Regions from separate parts of the Roseobacter sp. TSBP12 genome, predicted to be linked through region 2. Evidence: riboswitches for the same ligand, from Rfam matches in the RefSeq annotation. Region 2 holds a riboswitch; the other holds the start of a gene.
The links. A riboswitch is a leader RNA that binds a small molecule or an ion and turns the genes downstream of it on or off. The one in region 2 is predicted to bind cobalamin.
Positions count from the first base shown of each region.

Region 1: another riboswitch for cobalamin. It lies ahead of C8029_RS08040 (energy-coupling factor ABC transporter permease); the one in region 2 lies ahead of C8029_RS03365 (TonB-dependent receptor plug domain-containing protein).

Region 1 covers NZ_PYIB01000026.1:233,958-239,941, reverse strand. The annotation lists gene C8029_RS08050 (lytic murein transglycosylase) at 1-106, shown strand, start outside; gene smc (chromosome segregation protein SMC) at 148-3,603, opposite strand; cobalamin riboswitch at 3,803-4,025, shown strand; gene C8029_RS08040 (energy-coupling factor ABC transporter permease) at 4,061-4,735, shown strand; gene cobW (cobalamin biosynthesis protein CobW) at 4,813-5,862, shown strand; gene C8029_RS21990 (hypothetical protein) at 5,882-5,984, opposite strand, start outside.
Region 2 covers NZ_PYIB01000007.1:166,370-172,353, reverse strand. The annotation lists gene C8029_RS03375 (dipeptide/oligopeptide/nickel ABC transporter permease/ATP-binding protein) at 1-1,243, shown strand, start outside; gene C8029_RS03370 (ABC transporter ATP-binding protein) at 1,240-2,205, shown strand; cobalamin riboswitch at 2,322-2,535, shown strand; gene C8029_RS03365 (TonB-dependent receptor plug domain-containing protein) at 2,666-4,510, shown strand; gene C8029_RS03360 (ABC transporter substrate-binding protein) at 4,497-5,348, shown strand; partial or broken gene C8029_RS03355 (FecCD family ABC transporter permease) at 5,348-5,984, shown strand, end outside.

The DNA of each region.
Region 1 (5,984 bases), on a different contig from region 2:
TGGCATTTTGGGTGAAAAGACCCGCGAGGCCGTACAGAAGGAGCAAGTGCGCCTTGGGATGCCCGCCGATGCTTGGCCGACGCCCGCGCTGCTGGGCAAGCTCTGATCATATAAACATCGAAAAATTGGCTTTGGTCGCCATAAATATCAAGCGACCAAAGCTTCTGCCTTTTTCAAATCCACCGACACAAGCTGGCTCACACCCTGTTCTTGCATGGTCACACCAAACAGACGATCCATCCGCGCCATTGTGACGGCGTGGTGGGTGATGACCAAAAACCGCGTGTCGGTGCGTTGGGTCATCTCGTCCAACATATCGCAAAACCGCGTGACGTTCGCATCGTCCAAAGGCGCATCGACCTCGTCCAACACACAGATCGGGGCCGGGTTGGCCATGAACACCGCAAAGATCAGCGCGAGGGCCGTAAGCGTCTGTTCCCCACCTGACAGAAGCGACAAGGTCGACAATTTCTTACCCGGCGGCTGGCACATGATCTCCAGCCCGGCCTCCAGCGGATCGTCGCTTTCCACCATCATCAACTTGGCTTCCCCACCGCCAAACAGATGGGTGAACAACATCGAAAAATTCTCGTTCACCTGTTCAAACGCGGTCAAAAGACGTTCGCGGCCTTCGCGGTTCAGCGAGGCAATCCCCGCGCGCAGGGTCTTGATCGCCTCTTCTAAATCTTGCTTTTCACTCACCAAACTGTCGTGCTCTTCGCGCACCTCCAAAGCGTCCTCTTCGGCCCGCAGGTTCACCGCCCCAAGGCTTTCGCGCAGACGTTTGAGACGGTTCACATCGACCTCGATTGCCTCATGCGGCGGGATCGTGTCGGGATCGACGTCCAGCTCCTCAAGCAGCGCAACGGGTGTGCTGTCCAACTCCTCGCGGATGCGTTCGACCGCCGCATCAACCATCTCGCGCGCGGCATCCCGACGCGCCTCGGAGGCCGCGCGGATTTCTCGCGCTTCCGAGGCCACGCGTTCCGCATCGCGTTCGGTTGTCACCGCATCGCGCAGCGCGGTTTCGCCGGACGCCAGAGCATCAGAAGCCTGCTGCCGACGGCTCTCGGCCTCGGCAATTTGTTCCAAAAGCGCCTCGCGTTTCTCAGCGATGTCCTCGGGTTGCGCCGATGCCTCAAACAGTTCCTCCTCAGAGGTCTCCTTGCGCGCCTGAAGCTCCGCCACCCGTTTCCCCGCGGTTTCAAGACGGTGCCGCCAACCAGACAACTCCTTGGTCACCTCTTGCGAGCGCCGGGTGCGCGCCTCGCCTTCTCGGCGAATCTCGTCATGTGACGAGCGTTTCGTCATCATGGTGATCCGCGCCGCTTCAACCGCGAGTTTGACCTCTTCGATATCTGAGCGCGCCGCACTCAGGTCCGGCAATTCCGACACGGTCTTTTCCGCCTCGCGCAACCGGACCTCTGCGCCGCGCGCATCCTCTTCGTGGCGGGACACGGCCAGCCCGAGGTTCTCGACCTTGCCCTCGGCCAAGGTGCGGTCATTTTCGGCACGAGACAGCGCGCGTGCGGCTTCTGACAGGGCGCGATCAGCGGCCCGGCGGGCTTCACGGGCGGCGTGGTCGGCCTCGCTCAACCGTGTCAATTCCGCCTTCAAATGCTCATGCGCCTGCCGCGCACCTGCCGCCTTGGCTTCGGCCGCCACGAGGTCCTGTTTGAACCCTTCCAATCGGTTGAGCTGTTGCAGGCGCAGAGCCGCCGTTGAGGGTGCATCCTCGGCCCCGGCACGATAGCCGTCCCAACGCCACATATCGCCCTCGACCGACACCAACCGTTGCCCCGGCTCCAAATCGGCCTGAAGACGCGGACCATCTTCGGCGCGCACAAGCCCGATCTGCGACAAGCGCCGCGCCAAAACCGCAGGGGCGGTGACATAGTCACTCAGCGGCTCCACGCCGTAGGGCAGGTCTTGTTCGTCCGCATAGTCTGGCAAAGTGACCCAACCGGAGGCTTGATAGGCCTCAATCGCGGGTTGGCGCAAATCATCCGACAGGGCGGCACCCAGCGCCTTTTCATAGCCAGAAGTCACGCGAATCAGATCAAGCACCTGCGTCCCCGCAGTCTGATCACGATCGAGCATCCGCCCCAAAGCCAGAACTTCGGCCTTGAGGGCACCCACCTCGCCTTCCGCCTCGGACCGCGCCGCACGCGCCGAGGATTCACGGGTCTGCGCTTCGGTCCGCGCCTCATCCGCCTCAATCAACGCCGCCTCGGTGTATTCCGCCCGCTCGCTGGCCTCGGCTTGTGCCTCCTCAGCCGTAGCCAACGCATCCGCTGAACGAAACAGCGTCGATTTCGCGTCTTCAACAGCCGCTTTGGCCCGGTCCGCATCGCCACGCGCCCGTTCCAAGGTCTTGCGATTGTCCTCGACCAAACGGTTTGCGGATTGATGACGCGCGGCCAGCCGGGCGACATCTTCGGTCATTTCGGTCAGCGTGGTTTCACGATCCGCCAGGATTTGACTGGCCTCGGACGCCTCCGCACTCGATTGTGTCAGACGAGGACCATGCCCCTCGGAGGCCTTGATCAGTTCCTTTTGCTCCCATTCAAGCCGCGCAATGGTTTCAACCGCATCGCGGTTGAGTTGCTCTTCGCGGGCCATGTCGGCGACCAATTGATCAATCCGGCGGGCCAGAGTTTCGATCATATCGCGGGCGCGTTTTTCCTCATCGGCCAGTTGATCGCGCGACACGGTGAGCCGCTGCAATACGGCACTGGCGATAGCCTCTTCTTCGCGAAGCGGCGGCAGGGCCAACTCTCTGGATTCGCGCTGTTTTCCGGCATCACGCGCGAGGCGTTCGGCCTCAGACGCCTGTTTGAGACGGATGCGCAACACATCCTCGGCCTCAACGCGGGCGTGGTCGGCATCGCGCCACCGGCGATAGTACAAAAGCCCCTCGGCCTGACGCAACTCAATACCGATCTCACGATAGCGCGCCGCCTGTCGCGCCTGACGCGCCAGTGAGGCCAATTGCGCCGCAAGCTGTTCAATCACATCATCGACGCGGGCCAAATTGGTTTCCGCGCCTTTGAGCTTCAACTCGGCCTCATGGCGCCGCTGATAGAGGCCGGAAATCCCCGCCGCTTCCTCAAGGATGCGCCGTCGCGAGGTTGGTTTGGCGTTGATCAATTCGGAAATCTGACCCTGACGCACCAGCGCCGGAGAATGCGCGCCGGTGGAGGCATCGGCGAACAACATCGACACATCGCGCGCCCGCACGTCCTTGGTGTTGACCTTATAGGCGGACCCTGCGTCGCGGGTGATCCGGCGAATGATTTCAACCGTGTCGCTCTCATTAAATCCAGAGGGGGCGAGGCGATCCGAGTTGTCGATCATCAACATGACTTCGGCGAAATTGCGCGCCGGGCGAGAGGCCGCGCCGGCAAAAATCACGTCTTCCATCCCCGCCCCGCGCATCGCCTTGGGACGGGTTTCCCCCATGACCCAGCGCAGCGCCTCAAGCAGATTGGATTTGCCACAACCATTCGGCCCGACAACCCCCGTCAGCCCATCCGCGATCACAAGATCGGTGGGGTCAACAAAACTTTTAAAGCCGTTGAGACGCAGGCGGGTGAAACGCAAATGGGGCCTCGGAGTTGATTCCTTTGTGGATAAAACTGTTTGGGACTGCGACGGATGTGTCAACCGGGTGACACCGACATCTGGGCGAAACACCCAAGTTATCCACAAAATATTGCGGTTTGGTGCTCACCTTCTCTGCGCATAGCCATAGAAAGTCTATGCAGAAGGTTAAAGCACTTGACCCAACACAAGCCAATGCGCCAAATAGGGGCGTTATGGTTCCCCATCACGACGCCAAGCGTTTAGGGGAGAAATGGGAATGTGGTGCGCGAGACCCAAATCGGGGCGCAAAACCACAGCCGCCCCCGCGACTGTAAGCGGTGAGTGCCCGTCGACATGCCACTGGAACACCCTGTTCTGGGAAGGTGACGAAGGCGCTTTGACCCGCGAGCCAGGAAACCTGCCGTGACCTCATACCAACCCGCCGTCGGGGATGACGGCCTAGGAGGACTTGTCGATGCATATCGAACCCGGAATCGTCACTGGCGCAAAAATTGCGCTGTCTTATGCCACTGCCGCTGGTGCTGGCCTCTACACTCTCAAACAATCCATCACCGCATTGAGCGAAAAAGGCGTGGCCTCTTTTGCGGCCCGCGCAGCGCTCTCAACAGCGGCTGTATTTACCTTTTTCCAAGTGCTGCCGCATCACGCGGTTGGCGTGTCTGAGGTCCATTTGATCCTCGGCTCCACGCTGTTCTTGCTGTTCGGTGCGGCCCCTGCCGCGCTTGGTTTGGCCCTTGGCCTTTTGGCGCAGGGCCTGTTCTTTGCCCCCTTCGATCTGCCGCAATACGGCATGAATGTCACCACCCTGCTCGTACCGCTCTTTGGCATCAAAGCCGTCGCAGAGCGCATTATCGCACCGGGCACCGCCTATGCCGATATCAGCTACAAGCAAGCCCTCGCACTCTCAACCACCTATCAAGCCGGGATCGTGGCATGGGTTGGTTTCTGGGCATTTTACGGCCAAGGGGTCTCCGCCACCACACTGGCCTCCGTCGGCACATTCGGTGCGGCTTACATGACCGTCATCTTGATCGAACCGTTGGTGGATTTGGCCGTTTTGGCCGGGGCAAAAACGATCAAAGGTCTGGGTAACTCCGGCCTCGTGTCGCCGCGCACCTTGGCCGCCTGAGACCGCTCATTTCAATGATTTCGCGCCGGGGCTCGGGACATCCTGTGGCCCCGGCGTTTTCATAAAGGACATCTAAAATGGCTGCGAAAATTCCAGCAACGGTTGTGACCGGCTTTCTTGGCGCGGGCAAAACCACTCTCATTCGTCACATGTTGGCCAACGCGGGTGGCAAACGCATCGCTTTGATTATCAACGAATTTGGTGATCTGGGCGTCGACGGTGACATCCTCAAAGGCTGTGGCGACGAGACCTGCACCGAGGACGACATCATGGAGCTTTCGAATGGCTGCATCTGCTGCACGGTCGCGGAGGATTTCATCCCGACGATGCAAAAACTATTGGAACGGGACAATAAACCCGACCATATCGTGATTGAAACATCCGGCCTCGCCCTGCCGCAACCTTTGGTGCGCGCGTTCAATTGGCCGGAGATTTCGACCAAAGTCACCGTCGATGGTGTGATCACCGTGGTGGATGGCAAGGCGGTTGATGAGGGCCGGTTCGCCCATAATGTCGCCGCCGTTGATGCCCAGCGCAAACTCGACGAAAACCTAGATCACGAAACCCCGCTCTCTGAGCTGTTCGAAGATCAAATCGCCTGTGCCGATATGATCGTAGTGAACAAAGCCGACCTTTTGGGCGAAGATCACGCCGACGCTTTGGTTGCCAAACTCAAAGGCGAGGCACGCGGCGGTGTTCAGGTTGTGCGCGCAAGCATGGGCGTGTTGCCGATTGATGTTTTGCTGGGTCAGGGAATCGGATCAGAGGGCGATATGGACGCACGCGGCGAGGTGCATCATCATCACCACGATGATGAGGACGACGATCACCACCATCATGATCATGACGAGTTTGAAAGCTTTGTCGTCACGCGCGGCGAGATCAAAGACCCCAAGGCCTTTGCCCGTCAAATCGCCGAGGTGATCCGCGCCCATGACATCCTGCGCCTCAAGGGATTCGTGGCGGTCGAGGGCAAACCGATGCGCCTCACCGTTCAGGCCGTTGGCCCCCGCGTCGATCACTATTTCGACCAACCCTTTGGCACCGCGCCGCGGGATACGCGGCTGGTCGTCATTGGCGAAGCGGGCCTTGATCGCCTGTCAATCGAGACCGCGCTGAGTGCCTAAATGATAAGAGAAAAGCGGCTTACTTGTCGCTTTTCTTTGCCTCAGCCGCCGCTTTCATCCGGGCCAAAAGCTCCGCCTTGGGCGTCTTTGTCCCATAGGGGTTTTTCGATGTCCCCTTGGCG
Region 2 (5,984 bases):
GTCGTTCCTTGGTCTCGGCTCGCAGCCTCCGCAAGCCGATCTTGGCTCGATGCTGGGCGAGGCCCGTTCGGCGCTGATCACCCATCCACACACCTCGATTGTGCCCGGCGCGATGATTTTGGTCATTGTGATGGGGATCAATCTGTTGGGCGACGGGGTGCGCGATGCGCTTGATCCGCGGTTGAAATCCGGCGCGCTGAGCCGCCCGATGCCTGCCACCACGGTCGATCGTCACGGTCCTGTGCCAGTCGCGCAGACCGACAGTCTTTTGGATATCGCCGGGTTGCGCACGGAGTTTCGGGTGCGTGATCGCGTGTATAAAGCTGTGGGTGGCGTCGATCTGCATGTTGAGCGGGGCGAATGCCTTGGCATCATCGGCGAAAGCGGGTCGGGCAAATCGGTGACCGCCCTGAGCGTGATGGGGCTTGTCGCCTCGCCTCCGGGTGTGATCACTGGCGGTGCGGTGCATTTCGACGGCACGGATCTTATCGGTGCACCTTATGAGGTGTTGCGCGCTCTGCGTGGGCGTCGCGTGGCCTATATTTTTCAGGACCCTTTGGCGACATTGCATCCGCTTTATAGGGTGGGCGATCAGTTGATTGAAGCGATCCAGACCCATGACCCCCTGTCAAAAGAGGCGGCCCGTACCCGCGCGATTGATCTGCTCAAATCGGTGCGTATCCCCAATGCGGAGAGCCGGATCGACAGCTATCCCTATGAAATGTCTGGCGGAATGCGCCAAAGGGTTGGGATTGCCATGGCGCTGGCCAATGACCCCGACGTGATCATCGCGGATGAACCAACCACTGCGCTTGATGTCACCGTGCAGGCGCAAATCCTGTCGGTGCTCAGCGACCTGCGGCGCGCGCGTGGTCTGGCGATCATTTTCATCACCCATGATTTCGGTGTCGTCGGCCAATTGTGCGACCGTGTGGCCGTGATGTATGCAGGCCAGATCGTTGAGGAAGGTCCGACCGAGGCGGTTCTGCGCAACCCGCACCACCCCTACACCAGCCGCCTGATCGATTGTGTGCCGACCTTGGGCGGCGGGCAACGCAAACTGGCCGCGATTCCGGGGCTGCCGCCTGTTGTGGACAGATTGCCCGTGGGCTGTGCTTTTGCCGAGCGTTGTGACAAGGCCGAACCCGCCTGTCGCGCAGATGCGATAGCGCTCATGCCAACGGGGGCGGGCCGCAAGACTCGCTGTCTTTTCCCCGAAACCAAACAGGAGCGCATCGTATGAGTGAGGCCCTGAGACTGACCGATCTGTCAAAGTCCTTTGCGGTCGGCAAACGCCTGTTTGGGCCACCCAAAGCGATGGTTCATGCGGTGCAGCCGCTGAATTTGACAGTGACAACCGGAGAAACCTTGGGGATCGTGGGCGAGTCGGGCTGTGGCAAATCCACATTGGCAAAAATGCTTGTGGGTCTTTTGCCGCCCAGCACCGGCCAGATTGAAATCGAAGGCGCGGTTTTGGACAATGCCGACCCCGCGCTTTTTGGCAAGCGCATCCAATATGTGTTCCAAGATCCGATCAGCAGCCTCAATCCGCGCAAGACCATTCGGCAGATCATGGAGGTGCCCCTGCGGCGGTTGCACCAAATGGACAAAGCCACCCGTGCCGCCCGTATCCACGAGATTTTCGCCGCCGTGAACCTGCGTGAGGAGTTTCTTGATCGCTACCCGCATGAGTTTTCCGGCGGTCAGGCGCAACGGATCGGCATTGCCCGCGCCTTGGCGGCCCAAGCGCGGATTTTGATTCTGGACGAACCGGTCTCTGCGCTTGACGTATCGGTGCAGGCGCAGGTTTTGAACCTGTTGGCAGACCTCAAGGAGACGTTCGGCCTGACTTATCTGTTCATCAGCCATGATTTGGCGGTGGTCGAAGCGGTCAGCGACCGCATCGCCGTCTTGTATTTCGGGGCGATTGTCGAAGTGGGGTCCGCGCGCGAAATTTTTGCCAATGCACGCCACCCCTACACCGCGCTTCTGGCCGCAAGTGCCCCCGAGGTCGGTCGTCCCATTGTGGCGCCCGAGACCGCGGCCACCGAATTGCCCGATCCGTTGTCGCCGCCTTTGGGCTGTGCGTTCAACGAGCGCTGCGGCTTTGCAACGGATCGGTGTCGCGCCGAGAAACCGGCGCTGACCACCGATGAAACCGGGCGCGCCTTTGCCTGTTTCAATCCTTTGTCAAAAGAGCGCTGAACCAAGAGCGATTTTCCGATTGGCGAAGAATGCGCGCCCGTCCACGGGCAGGGGAGCGATCTCTGACCGGGATGGGCCGCCGTTGTTTTTAGACTTCACAGCGCCGAGGAATCCCATTAGGAAAAACCCGCTTTGGTCCGGGCGGTTCGCCGTCCGGTTAAAAGGGAATGTGGTTCGGTTCACCCAATGGGTGCCAAGTCCACAACTGCCCCCGCAACTGTAGGCGGAGAGCGAAGCCGGAAAATGCCACTGTCGCCCATTGGGTGACGGGAAGGTTCGGCCCAGCGATGACCCGTGAGTCAGGAGACCTGCCAAGGTGCTCACCCTGTTCGGACGCGTGGGGCGTGCCGGGCTGCGGACGTTCCGCATGTGGTGATTTCACCGTCTGCGGGGGGTCACTTTCCCTCGACTGACATTGTTCACATCCGCGACCATAAAGGGTCGTTTTCGAGGGTTATACATGAACCGCTTTACAGTTTTGGCCGCATCCGCTGGCCTGCTCTCACTCTCCGCGCCGGTTGCCGCACAGGAGACATTCGTTTTGGACGAGATCATCGTCACCGGCGGGTTGTCCCCGATTGCTGCCGAAAAATATGGCCGTGCCGTCAGTGTCGTCACCGCAGAAGACATCGAAGAGCGCGGCATCACCACGGTGCAGGACGCCCTGCGCGCCTTGCCCGGCGTGTCGGTCAATGGCACTGGCACAAGTGACACCCAAATCCGCATCCGCGGTGGCGAAGGCAACCACACGCTGGTCCTGATCGACGGCATCGCCGCCGCCGGGGGCGACGGGGAATATATTTTCAGCGGTCTGGAAACCGCCAATATCGAGCGCATCGAAGTGCTGCGCGGGCCGCAATCGGTCTATTACGGCTCAAACGCCTCCGCCGGGGTGATCAACATCATCACCCGCAAAGGCTCGGAGGGCACGACATTGAATGGCAGTCTTGAGGTTGGCTCCGGCACCACTGCGAGCACCTTTGTGGCGCGTAGGGACGCGCGCGGCGGTGTGTCTTTGGCGCTGTCGCACATGGATGATCCGGGCTTTGATCTGTCCGGCGATGGTGGGGAAAAGGACGGGCTGACGCGCTCCACCGCGATCCTGTCGGGCGATTATCAGGCGACAGATGCTCTGAAACTGGGCTTTACCCTGCGCCGCTCTGAGGAACGCTACGAATATGACAGCGACAACTGGATGGCGACGGATGCGGAGTCTTATATCGTGGACGATCCCACGCAGTATGCCAATCGCGATGAGCTGACTGCTGGCGTCTTTGGCGAATACAGCATGATGGAGGGGCGATTGACCCACCGTCTGGCCGTTGAAACCACCCAAAACAGGTTGAAAAACAATGGCGGAGCCACCACCAAGACCACCACAGATGCGGTGAAATACCGGCTCAGCTATGGCATTGACGGCGCGGTGGATCAGGCGGATCAGCTTCTGAATCTGCTGCTGGAACATCGCGAGGATGACAGTACTCTTGACCCGGCCTATGGCCGCGCGGCGACATCGGTGGCACTCGAATATCGCGGCAGCTTTGCTTCGGGGCTTGATGTTCAGGCCGGGGCGCGGTTCGACGACAACGATGTGTTCAAGGATGCGACAACATGGAACCTCGGCCTGTCCTACCTCTTGGACAATGGCGTGCGGCTGCATGGGTCTGCGGGCGAGGGCGTGGTCAATCCCGCTTATTTCGAACTCTATGACAGCTATGGCGGCACCGGAAACCCGGACCTGCAACCGGAGCGCAATCTCAGCTTTGATCTCGGTGTCGAGCTGCCGATCTTTGGCGACCGGGGGACAGTGGATGTGACCCTGTTCAAGGAGCGCCTGACGGATGAAATTACCGCTGTCAGCACCGATCCGGGGTACACCTATATCAACCAGACCGGGAACAGCGACCGGCGCGGTGTCGAGATCGCGGGCGCGCTTGAGGCCACCGACGCGCTGTCTCTGCGTCTTGGCTATACCTATCTTGAGGCCAAAAACCCCGACAACAGCGTCGAAATCCGCCGTCCGCGCCATGAATTGACACTTGGCGGTACGCTTGACGCCTTTGGTGGGCGCGGTGCGGTGTCCGCCGATCTGCGTCATGTGGCGGGCAATTACGACTGGGGAAGCAATCAAACGGTCAAATTGCCCAGCTTCACCACCGTCAATGTGGCGGCGCACTATGATCTGACCGACCGGGTGCAACTCACCGGGCGGGTCGAAAATCTCTTTGATGCGGAGGCCACCGAGGTCTGGGGCTATGCCACGCGGGGCCGCGCGGTTTATGTCGGGCTCAATGCACAGTTCTAGGTCCATTTTGGGTTTTGCTCTGACGGGGGTGTTGCTTTGCTGTGCCCCCGTCATGACGCGCGCGGAGGTCCCCGCGCGCGTTGTCTCGCTGAACCTGTGCACCGATCAGCTTGCGATGATGTTGGCGGCACCGGGGCAATTGAGGTCGGTGTCGTTCTTGGCCTCCGATCCGCGCTCTTCCGCGATGGCGGACGAGGCCAAAGCCTATCCCGCCAATCGCGGTCAGGCCGAAGAGATTTACCTGATGCAGCCCGATCTGGTGGTCGCCGGAGCGTATACCTCTCGCGCCACCGTCGCCTTACTGCAACGCTTGGGCGTGCGGGTCGAGATTTTCGCGCCTGTCACCGCACTGGGCGACGTGCCCGCACAGATCGCGCGGATGGGCGACGTTTTGGGCCAACAGGACAAAGCCGCAGAGGTCATCGCGACCTATGACGCGGATTTGAAAGCCTTTCGGGAGGAGGGGGGGCGCAGTCCCACTGCCGTGCTCTATGAGGCCAATGGCTATACCCCAGGGGCGCAAAGCCTGTCGGGGCAAATTTTAGCCACGGCAGGGTTCACCAACCTGGCCAACGAGGCAGCCTATGCCTGGGGCGGGAACATGCCTCTTGAGGTGTTGGTGATGAAGGCCCCCGAAGCGGTGATCACCAGCCGTCCCTATCCGGGCGGCTCGCGCGCCGAAGATATTCTGAGCCATCCTGCCCTGCGCGCCACCCAAAACAGCCGCAGAGAAGGCAGCGTGTCCGATAGCGATTGGGTCTGCGGCACGCCATATGTTTTGCGCGCGGTCGCGCAGATGGTAAGCCTGCGCCATACGCTGACAAACGGAGAAGATTGATGCGCCTCCATGTGATCCTTTTGATCCTGATGGGGACGCTGTTTGGCGTGGCCTTGATGATCGGCCCGGCAGGCATTGCGCCGCTGGACAGTCTGCGCGCGCTGATCTTTGGCGGCGATGGCCCCATCCCGTTGGTGATGCGCGAAATCCGCCTGCCACGCGCGCTTTTGGCGCTGATGATCGGGGCGGCACTTGGCATGTCGGGGGCGGCGATGCAGGGCTATCTGCGCAACCCATTGGCCGATCCGGGGCTGATCGGCGTGTCGGGTTCGGCGGCTTTGGGCGCGGTGATCGCGATCCAAACCGGCATCGCGGCCACTACCACTTTGGCGCTGCCGTTGTCGGCGCTGGCGGGCGCGTTGATTGGGGTGGTCTTGGTGCTGATACTGGCGGGGCCGCGTGGCGGGTCGCTGACGCTGATCCTCGCGGGCATCGCGATTTCGGCCCTTGCCGGGGCTTTGACCTCTTTGGTTTTGAATCTGTCCTCCAATCCTTTTGCCGCCAATGACATCGTGTTCTGGATGATGGGCTCGCTGGCGGATCGGTCGATGACCCATGTCTGGTTGCGCTGCCGTTGATTGTGGTGGGGTTGGGGATGTTGGCGCTGATGCGCCGGGGGCTTGATGCGTTGACATT